One region of the Trichococcus sp. ES5 genome, then DNA from elsewhere that is predicted to be linked to it. Evidence: riboswitches for the same ligand, from Rfam matches in the RefSeq annotation. Region 1 holds a riboswitch; each other region holds the start of a gene.
What was found. Region 1 has a riboswitch for lysine ahead of dapA (4-hydroxy-tetrahydrodipicolinate synthase). Riboswitches for the same ligand answer to the same signal wherever they lie in the genome.

Region 2: linked by a shared signal. The riboswitch ahead of dapD (2,3,4,5-tetrahydropyridine-2,6-dicarboxylate N-acetyltransferase) and the one ahead of dapA (4-hydroxy-tetrahydrodipicolinate synthase) in region 1 are both predicted to bind lysine.
Region 3: linked by a shared signal. The riboswitch ahead of TES5_RS15800 (ABC transporter substrate-binding protein/permease) and the one ahead of dapA (4-hydroxy-tetrahydrodipicolinate synthase) in region 1 are both predicted to bind lysine.

What each region holds. Positions count from the first base shown of each region.
Region 1 is NZ_FJND01000001.1:249,538-252,683, reverse strand. It holds gene TES5_RS01065 (dipeptidase) at 1-519, shown strand, start outside; gene dapA (4-hydroxy-tetrahydrodipicolinate synthase) at 574-1,461, opposite strand; lysine riboswitch at 1,602-1,748, opposite strand; gene TES5_RS01055 (VOC family protein) at 1,970-2,350, shown strand; gene TES5_RS01050 (DUF1345 domain-containing protein) at 2,388-3,050, shown strand; gene TES5_RS01045 (MBL fold metallo-hydrolase) at 3,065-3,146, shown strand, end outside.
Region 2 is NZ_FJND01000006.1:48,340-51,485, reverse strand. It holds gene TES5_RS06770 (M20 metallopeptidase family protein) at 1-899, opposite strand, end outside; gene dapD (2,3,4,5-tetrahydropyridine-2,6-dicarboxylate N-acetyltransferase) at 931-1,644, opposite strand; lysine riboswitch at 1,803-1,948, opposite strand; gene TES5_RS06760 (aminotransferase class I/II-fold pyridoxal phosphate-dependent enzyme) at 2,295-3,146, shown strand, end outside.
Region 3 is NZ_FJND01000027.1:3,773-6,918, forward strand. It holds gene TES5_RS13560 (lactate/malate family dehydrogenase) at 1-39, opposite strand, end outside; gene TES5_RS13565 (HAD family hydrolase) at 43-756, opposite strand; lysine riboswitch at 941-1,095, shown strand; partial or broken gene TES5_RS15800 (ABC transporter substrate-binding protein/permease) at 1,313-2,964, shown strand; gene TES5_RS13580 (amino acid ABC transporter ATP-binding protein) at 2,984-3,146, shown strand, end outside.

The sequences.
Region 1 (3,146 bases):
TACCCGGGCAGCGGGCTGAAACCTGCAGGTATCGCTTTCGTGGAGGAGATGGACCGATTGGGCATCATCATCGATGTCTCTCATCTTTCGGATGCCGGCTTCTTCGATGTCGCAGCGCATTCGCAACGGCCATTCATCGCCAGCCATTCCAATGCGCGCAGCCTATGCAGCCACCCGCGCAATTTGACGGACGAAATGCTGCGGCTGCTGGCCGACCGGGGCGGCTTTGTGGGCATGAACTACTGTCTCGCTTTCCTTGATGATAATCAAGAACGGCTAAAGGCCAGAGGGACCGCGGAAGCAGTCGTCGATCATATTGAGCATATCCGCAAAGTCGCAGGGCTGGACATCATCGGGCTGGGCTCGGACTTCGACGGCATCGATGTGACGATGCAACTGAAGGATGCCTCCGCGATGGGTCTGTTAGTTGAAACGATGGAACGGCGCGGCTTCACGACGACCGAAATCGAAAAGGTCTGCCATCAAAATGCGCTACGGATATTCAAGGAACTCCTATAGCATAAAAAATCCCTCAGGATGCTTGATGCTCCGGAGGGATTTTTGGCTCTGTTCTTAAATCAATCCAACTTTTTTCATGGCAGCGGCCAAACGGTCGATGACCGCTTGATCGGCATCCGTCAACGGCAGACGCATCGGGCCGACATTGAAGCCCAACAGCTGCATTCCGGCTTTCACGGGAATCGGATTCGGCTCTACAAACAGGCAGTCGATCAATTCTTTGTACTCGGCTTGCATCGCGGCAGCTTTTTTGATGTCGCCATCCAGGAAAGCATGCGTCATTTCGGCTGTCGCTTTCGGTGCGATGTTGGCAAGGACGGAGATGACGCCTTTTGCGCCCAAGCTCATCAAGGGGACGATCGTATCGTCGTTACCCGAATAGATGTCCAGGCGATCGCCCAAAAGACTCAAGTTGTCCACGGCTTGGCTGAAGTTCCCTGTGGCATCCTTCAACGAAACGATGTTGTCGATTTTCGCCATTTCCACCAAAGCTTCCGGGGTAATGTTCTGTCCGGTGCGGCCCGGCACATTGTAAAGGACGATCGGAACTTTCACGCTGTTGGCGATGGCTTTGTAATGTGCGATCAAGCCTTTTTGGGACGTTTTGTTGTAGTAAGGGGTGACGCTGAGGATTGCATCCACACCCGTTGCTTCAACCGCGCGCGTCAATTCGACCCCATGGCGCGTATCGTTGCTGCCGGCTCCGCCGATGACCGGGATGCGGCCGTTCACTTTTTCGACCGTGAAACGAATCAGATCCAGTTGCTCCTCATCGGTCAGCGTCGAAGCTTCCCCGGTTGTTCCGGCGATGATGATCGAATCTGTATTATTCGCGATATGGAACTCGATCAGTTCCGCCAATACCTCGTAGTTGATTTCCTGGTTTTCCGTATCTTTAAACGGCGTAACGATCGCAACGCCTGATCCTTCAAAAATAGCCATGCTTATCTTCCTCCTGAATTCTGTTTTTTATTTATGAATAGACAAAAAACGACTATGAGCAAATGGTCTCATAGTCGTTCAAAACAGGCTGCTGAAGCTGAATCTTTGCATCCATATCGTGAATTCCACCAATTTGCCCCAACGTGAGAAGCTCACCGAACAAAGCTGGGCGGCTTTGTCCGACAGTGCCAGATTTATTCAACCTTGGCCCCAATACAGAGTATTTCGGCAGCAACACCTTTCAGGGAATCCCTTACTGATTGTTAACCGCGACCTCTTCATCACATCGAATCGTATTTTGTTACTTCCACACTATCAAATAGAAATGAGTCTGTCAATCATATTCTGAGGGGACGCTGAGAATACGCTTTGGAAAAGATGGCAAAACAGACACAATCGTTTACGTTTCATCCGGATGCTTCCGGGAACGCATATGCGGCTGCGATGTGATAAAATCAGATTGAGGAAACGCTTTTACGGCAAGGATGATGAGAGGACGTGATGACCTATGAAAATTGAACATGTTGCAATGTGGGTGGACGATCTGGAACTGATGCGCGATTTTTATGTTCGTTTTTTTGATGGAAAGACCAATAAGTTGTACCGGAATCCGGATAAAGATTTCCAATCCTACTTTATCACTTTTCGCGAAGGAGCCCGGTTGGAACTCATGAAACGGATGGATGTCAAAGAGCGCTACCCGCTTGATATGTTGGGTTGGGCGCATCTGGCCATTTCGGTCGGCAGCAAGCAGAACGTCGATTATTTCACGGACCGGCTCATCAAAGCGGGATACACATGCAAAAGCCAACCGCGCGTGACCGGGGATGGCTATTACGAAAGCATGTTCCTGGATCCCGAAAAAAACGTCATCGAAATCACCATCTGAAATACAGCCAGGCCGAAAAAGCAGGGGGCGGACAGCCATGAGGAAAAGAAACCATCTATTTGCCGATCAAACGAAAGTCGGAACGGATCTGCGCAAAAAGAGGACGCGCTTCCTGATTGCCGGAATGATCGGGACGGTTATCGGGTTGGTCGGGGGGTTCTTTCTGCGTTGGGGACTGGCCCCGCTGATCGGTTGGGACAGCGCCGCAATCATTTTATTGTATTTGCTGTGGAAAGATTTTCATCCGCATGATGGTACGGAAACCGAGCGGATCGCGCAAGAAGAAGACATCCAATATTCGACGATCGATTTTTTTGTCCTGGTGGCCTGTCTGATCAGCATCGGAGCGGTCGCATTGATGCTGACGACGCATGAACGCAGTTTCGAGACGATCGGATTCGGCCTGTTCAGCATCGTGCTTTCCTGGACGACGGTGCATGCCCTCTATATGCTGCGGTATGCGGAACTCTACTATCGCGACGTAAACGGCGGCATCATTTTCGAGGGCACCGAAAAGCCCAATTTTTGGGACTTCGCCTATCTGGCGTTCACGATCGGGATGACGTATCAAGTCTCGGACACGACTTTCACAACGCCGGAATTCCGCAAAGCCGCGCTCGGGCATGCGCTGTTATCTTTCGTTTTCGGGACAGCGATCATCGCTACGACCATCAATTTTGTTGCCAGCTTAAACAGATAAGGGGGAGTTCATGCATGTTCTTTAAATCATTTTTCGATCCGCAACTGGCACAATTTTCCTATTTGGTGGGGTGCCAAAAAACCGGCGAAGCCATCC
Region 2 (3,146 bases), on a different contig from region 1:
CCGATCATTTCGGCATCGTTCGTGACTTCCGGATAGAAATCGCGGATATCCAGCTTACAGCTGACGCCAGTCATACGTTCGACGCCGGCGCAGATGTCGGCAAGGCGTTCCTTGATGGAAGCATAGACCGCCTTGTCGTAACTCCGGATCGTCCCTGTCAATTCAGCCTTTCCGGCCACGATATTGCGGGCTTCCCCGGCAAGCAGCGTACCGATGTTCACGACAGCTGGTTGCAGCGGATCGAGATCGCGGGCCAGAATGTTCTGGACCGAAAGCAGGATCTGCGCGGCGGCGATCAAGGCATCCTTGCCGAAGTGCGGCTGCCCGGCATGCGAGCTGACGCCTTCAAGCGTGATGTCGAATTCGCCGTTGCGCGCCATCAACGGACCCTTGGCCAAGCCGAGAATACCTTCCGGCAGGCTCGGATACAGGTGGTAACCGTAGATTTTTTCGACCTGCAACTCCTGCAGGATCCCGGAATCCATGATCCATTTCGCACCGCCAGGCCCTTCCTCAGCGGGCTGGAAGACCAAAACGAGTGATTTTTCCAGCATCGGCAGGGACTTCAGGTATTTCGCGAAACCCAACAACAGGGCCATATGCCCATCGTGTCCGCACGCATGCATTTTACCAGGGTGAAGGGAAGCGAAATCCGCTCCAGTTTCCTCGGTTACCTCAAGGGCGTCCATGTCCGCACGAAAGGCAACTGCTGCCGGGGACTTACCCTCCAGAACTGCTACCCAGCCCGTTTCGGCGGTGCTGATCGGTTCGTAACCGAACGACACCAGCTTCTGGCGGACGTATTCCGAAGTCAACGGCAGATCGAAGCCGATCTCCGGAATCTGGTGGAGCTCCCTTCGAATCATCTTCACCGTATCGTATAATTCTGCAATCTGCATGCTGTTCACCTGGTCCCTCCGCGTGTAGTTATTAGTCTCTTAAATCAGCCAACAATTGCGTTTTTTCACTTGTCTTTTCGTCCTTCATCTTCACGATTTTTGCAGGGGATCCCGCAACTACCGCATTAGCCGGTACGTCTTCCAATACGATTGCGCCAGCTGCGACAACAGCGCCTTCGCCGATGTGCACGCCTTCGATGATGACAGCATTCGCGCCGACCAAAACGCCGTCTTCGATGATGACTGGTGATTTCGATGGTGGCTCAAGAACGCCTGCAACCACTGCACCTGCTCCGATGTGGCAGTTTTTGCCGATCGTGCCGCGTGCGCCGACTACTGCGCCCATGTCGATCATTGTGCCTTCGCCGATGACTGCGCCGATGTTGATGACCGCACCCATCATGATGACAGCGCTCTTGCCGATTGTTACATGATCACGGATGAATGAGCCAGGCTCGATGCGTGCATCAATTTTGGTAGTGTCCAACAGCGGAATCGCAGAATTGCGTCTGTCGTATTCCATGACTTGATCCTTGATCTTGTCTTTGTTTGCTTCCAAGAAAGGATAAATCGCTGAAGCGTCGCCGAAGACGGTATAGCTGTCTCCGCTTCCGAAGAATTTCAAGCCTTCGTAGGCAGGATTTTCAAAATCCCCCTTGATATAAAGTTTTATGGGTGTTTGCTTTTCGGCAGCTTTGATGTAAGCCGCGATTTCATAAGCATCTGTCAATAATAGTTCGCTCATTTTATGTTTCCTCCCGATCATTTTTTCTGTTCCAACATGCCTATTATAGCATGCCAGCCTATTTTTGCCCTATGCGGCGGACGACCGTTTGTTCCTGAAATGCAAAAAAAATAGCGGTAAGCGAGTGCTTACGGCTACGGAGACCTGCATTCGCCCAACCAAGCTAAAGCGCAATCCTTTGTCATCGGGCAACGACAATGGAACAGCCCCACATTTGTTCAACCTGGGTCCAGCATTCGCATGCTTCGGCGACCGTCCCTTTCCCTTGCGGTACTCTTGACCAGCCGCGACCTCTTTTTGCTTGGCGATTCATTTATTTTTCTAATCGTACACTTATCCGGCAGGCCTGTCAACCGCTCGGAGGAATAAGCTTGTTTCCGCTTGTCCTTTGGGTGTTTCGGAGGCACTTATTTGGATATGGACGGGACTCCGGATCGGAAAGTAACGGGAAGGATCGGCCTTCCCTATGTGAAAACGCTCATCAAACTCGCGGTTTTCTAATTTTTCATCCCAGCGTGTGCAACTTTGCATAGAAATACGCCTGCAATCGTGTTATGTTATTTTCATGAGTTTGGACGTCAGCAGTCGGTTGGCGTATGTTCGGCTATACATCAGATCAAGGATATTTCATCCGGAGGAGACAATAAATTATGAGTAGAGAAACGAATCGTTTTGTCAAGCAACTGAAAGGATCGCCCATCCGTAACTTCGACGCCGCCATCAGTGATGTGAAGGACCTGATCCGTTTCACGATGGGAGAACCTGATTTCGATACGCCGGATTTCATCAAGGCTGCCGCCACAGAGGCCTTGAACCAGAATCAAACGCACTATGCCCCTTCTGCCGGTGTTCTCGAGACCCGCAAGGAAATCGCAAAATTCATGGAGCGGAAATACGGCTTGCACTACAACCCGGAGAACGACATCGTCCTGACGGTCGGCGCAACGGAAGCGATCACCGCCTCGATGTTCGCGCTGATGAACCCGGGCGATAAGGTGATCATCCAATCGCCGGCTTTTCCGCAGTATGAATACGTTACGCATTTGGCGGGCGGGCACAGCGTCAAGATCGACACTTCGGAGACCGGCTTCCTGATCACACCGGAGGACCTGACGACTACGTTGGATGCGAATCCGGAAACGAAGATGATCGTGCTGACCTATCCCAACAATCCGACCGGCGCGACTTACACAAAAGAAGAAGTCGAAGCATTGGCCGCGGTCATCAGGAAATATGATGTTTTCGTGCTAAGCGATGAGATCTACAGCGAACTGACCTACGACGGTGGTCATACATCCATTGCCGAGTTTATCCCTGAGCAGTCGATCGTGATCAATGGCACTTCGAAAAGCTATGCGATGACCGGCTGGCGCGTCGGCTTTGTCGCTGCCAAAGCAGACTTGATCCGCGAAATTTTGAAATATCACCAAAGTCTGGTCACATGCGGTTCCACGCCTGCACAAATGGCGGCTGGCGTGGCCTTCCGCAACGGCGATGAAGTG
Region 3 (3,146 bases), on a different contig from region 1:
ATGGCCGACCCCGATGATGGCTAATTTTGTCTGGATCATAGGTCACATTTCCTTTCGTTTTGAGATGTTGTCATTTATGGCTTGGTGCATTTCCGCAACAGAATAGAAGGTTGGCTCCAGCACCATTTTTTCATCCTCCTGCTTGCGGCGATGGTTGTACCACAAGGTAGTCCAACCGGCAGCCTGACCGCCGATGATATCCGTTTCATACGTATCCCCGATGAAAAGCAGCTCGCCGGGAGTTGCGTTCAAAGACTCCTGAACATGCGCGAAGGCTTCGGCATAGGGTTTTGGGCAACCGATATTTTCGGAAATGAAGATGCGTGCTGGCGGCACCCATCGCTCCAGATTCAAGGCGTTGAATTTTTTCATCTGGTGTTTTTCAGGACCGTTTGTGAAGACGGCAATTGGTATATTTCTATTTTCCAGTTCATTCAAAAGCCGCTCGATACCGGGACTCAACACAATCTCTCCTTGCCTTTTTTGATAGGATTTCTGGAAGTGCATCGCTTCTTCGGCGGTGAGCGGAAGACCCAAGTCGGCGAATGTATGCTGTGTGCGCATGATGTGTGACTCGGCTAGCGTCAGCTCCCCGCTGGAGAATAGGTCGAAGGCGTTGTCACAATGCTCGCGGAAAAGAGCGAAGCTGGCTTCGTTACTGTAGTTGTTCCTAAAGCTGTAATCTGCCAATGTTTGGAAGAACGGCCTTGATGTGTCGTATAGGGTATCATCCAAATCGAATAGAATAGTAAACATTATTGAAACAGTTCCTCCCTTTTGTTATTAAAGTCAGTATAGCATCCAAAATCGGTATTTAAAATGAAATAAAACAAGGACAGCCAGTGCGTGAAGGGTACTGGCTGGCTGAGCAAAGCTCTTTTTGTTGCAAATTAAAATTACGTACAGTATAATAGCATACAATAATGTCATACGATCATACAATAATGGAAGAGGCTGCGGACATCAAGAGTAAAATGCCCATTTGAAAGGGGTGTTCGCCGAAATACAGCATTGGCTGTGTTGGGGTCAGGATTAAGAATCCTGGCACTGTCAGAACGATTTGCCCAAAATCGTTTGTGGAGTACTTTCGGTATTGCGGGCAGAAGGAAGCTGGATTATAGGGCCTTTTGCTTTATAGTCTATTTTTTTGCACAAAAACGGACTGAATTATCGTTGTTATGACGCTCTATGGGTAGAAAGGTGGACAAAAACGTAGTTGGACAAGAGGGTTGTTTAATTTTTTTGAGCATGTAAATAGGACTATAAACATTAGGAGGAACTAGAGATGAAAGTAAAAACATGGAAAACAACAATGGCGGCTTTGATGGGTTTGTTTATTTTAGCGGGTTGCGGTAACGGAACTACTGAGGATTCATCGGCAGCAGATGGTTCGGCTGAATCGGATGCATTCGTAGTCGGAATGGAAGCGGGATATCCGCCTTTTAACTGGACACAAAATGATGACAGCAATGGCGCAGTGAAAATTGATGGCGCGGACGGTTACGCAAATGGCTATGATGTTCAGATGGCCCAAAAAGTGGCGGACGGCTTAGGCAAGGAATTGGTCATCGTCAAAACAGAATGGGATGGTCTGGTTCCGGCATTGGTTTCATCTAAAATCGATGCAATCGTTGCAGGTATGTCTCCGACAGATGAACGCAAAGAAGCAATCGATTTCTCGGATTCCTACTATACTACTGAATTGGTAATCGTCGTAAAATCTGATGGGGCTTATGCAAATGCAACAACTTTGGCTGACTTCGCTGATGCAAAAGTCACTGCACAGTTGAACACGTTACATTATGGCGTCATCGATCAGATTGAAGGCGTGCAAAAGCAACCGGCAATGGATAGTTTCACATCTATGCGCGTCGCATTGGAGTCAGGCACAATCGATGCTTATGTCTCGGAACGCCCGGAAGCAATCAGCGCTTCAGCAGCCAATTCAGCTTTCAAAATGATCGAATTGGATCAAGCGGATACGTTTGAATTATCCGTGGCTGATTCAGAGATCGCAATCGGCTTGATCAAAGAAAGCGAATTGAAAGATCAGATCAACGAGATTCTGAGCGGTATCACCGAAGAAGAACGAATCCAAATGATGGAAGAAGCAATCAAAAACCAACCATCAGCTGAATAATTCTGGTGGATGGGACATCAAAAAGGGGCATAAATTAAATGGAGTTTAGTTGGGTTATCCGCATCATCGAAGAAAACTGGAGACAGTTTTTATCAGGTGCGTGGACAACATTATATATAGCTTTAATCGGGACCATCATTGGGTTGGGAATCGGTCTTATGATTGGTGTCATCCGTACGATTCCGGTTGCTGAATCGGGATGGAAAAAACATGTGTACAATGTGGTGAATTTTTTGCTGTCATGCTACATCGAAATTTTCCGTGGTACGCCGATGATCGTTCAAGCAATGGTCATCTATTATGGCGCGGCTCTGGCGTTTGATATTGACATGAACCGTATCTTCGCAGCGTTGCTTATCGTATCGGTCAATACAGGTGCTTACATGTCGGAGATTGTCCGCGGTGGAATCATTTCCATCGACAAAGGGCAATTCGAAGCAGCCCAAGCAATTGGGATGAACCACCTGCAAACGATGCGCAATGTCGTCATGCCTCAGGTCATCCGGAATATCTTGCCGGCGACAGGGAACGAATTCGTCATCAATATCAAGGATACGTCCGTGTTGAACGTCATCTCCGTTTCGGAATTGTTCTTTACGACCAAATCGATTTCCGGAAATAATTTCCGTTATTTCGAATCATTCTTCGTGGCTTCACTCATTTACTTCGTCATGACCTTCACGGTGACACGCATTCTTCGTGCCATCGAAAGAAAAATGCAAGGCCCTGATAATTATCAGATGATGGGTGCGGGTCAAGACCAATTGACTACACCAGAATTAATGGCTCGCAAAAAACAAGCAGAAAGAGACAGAGCAAATTAATTGCCACGGGAGGAATCATTTGATGGAAAAAGTAATCGACGTACAGCATCTGAAGAAGAACTTCGGTCAGCATGAAGTGCTGAAGGACATCGATTTCAGTGTGAATAAAGGGGAAGTTGTTTGTATCATCGGTTCATCAGGGTCCGGTAAATCGACGCTATTGCGCTGCATCAATCTACTTG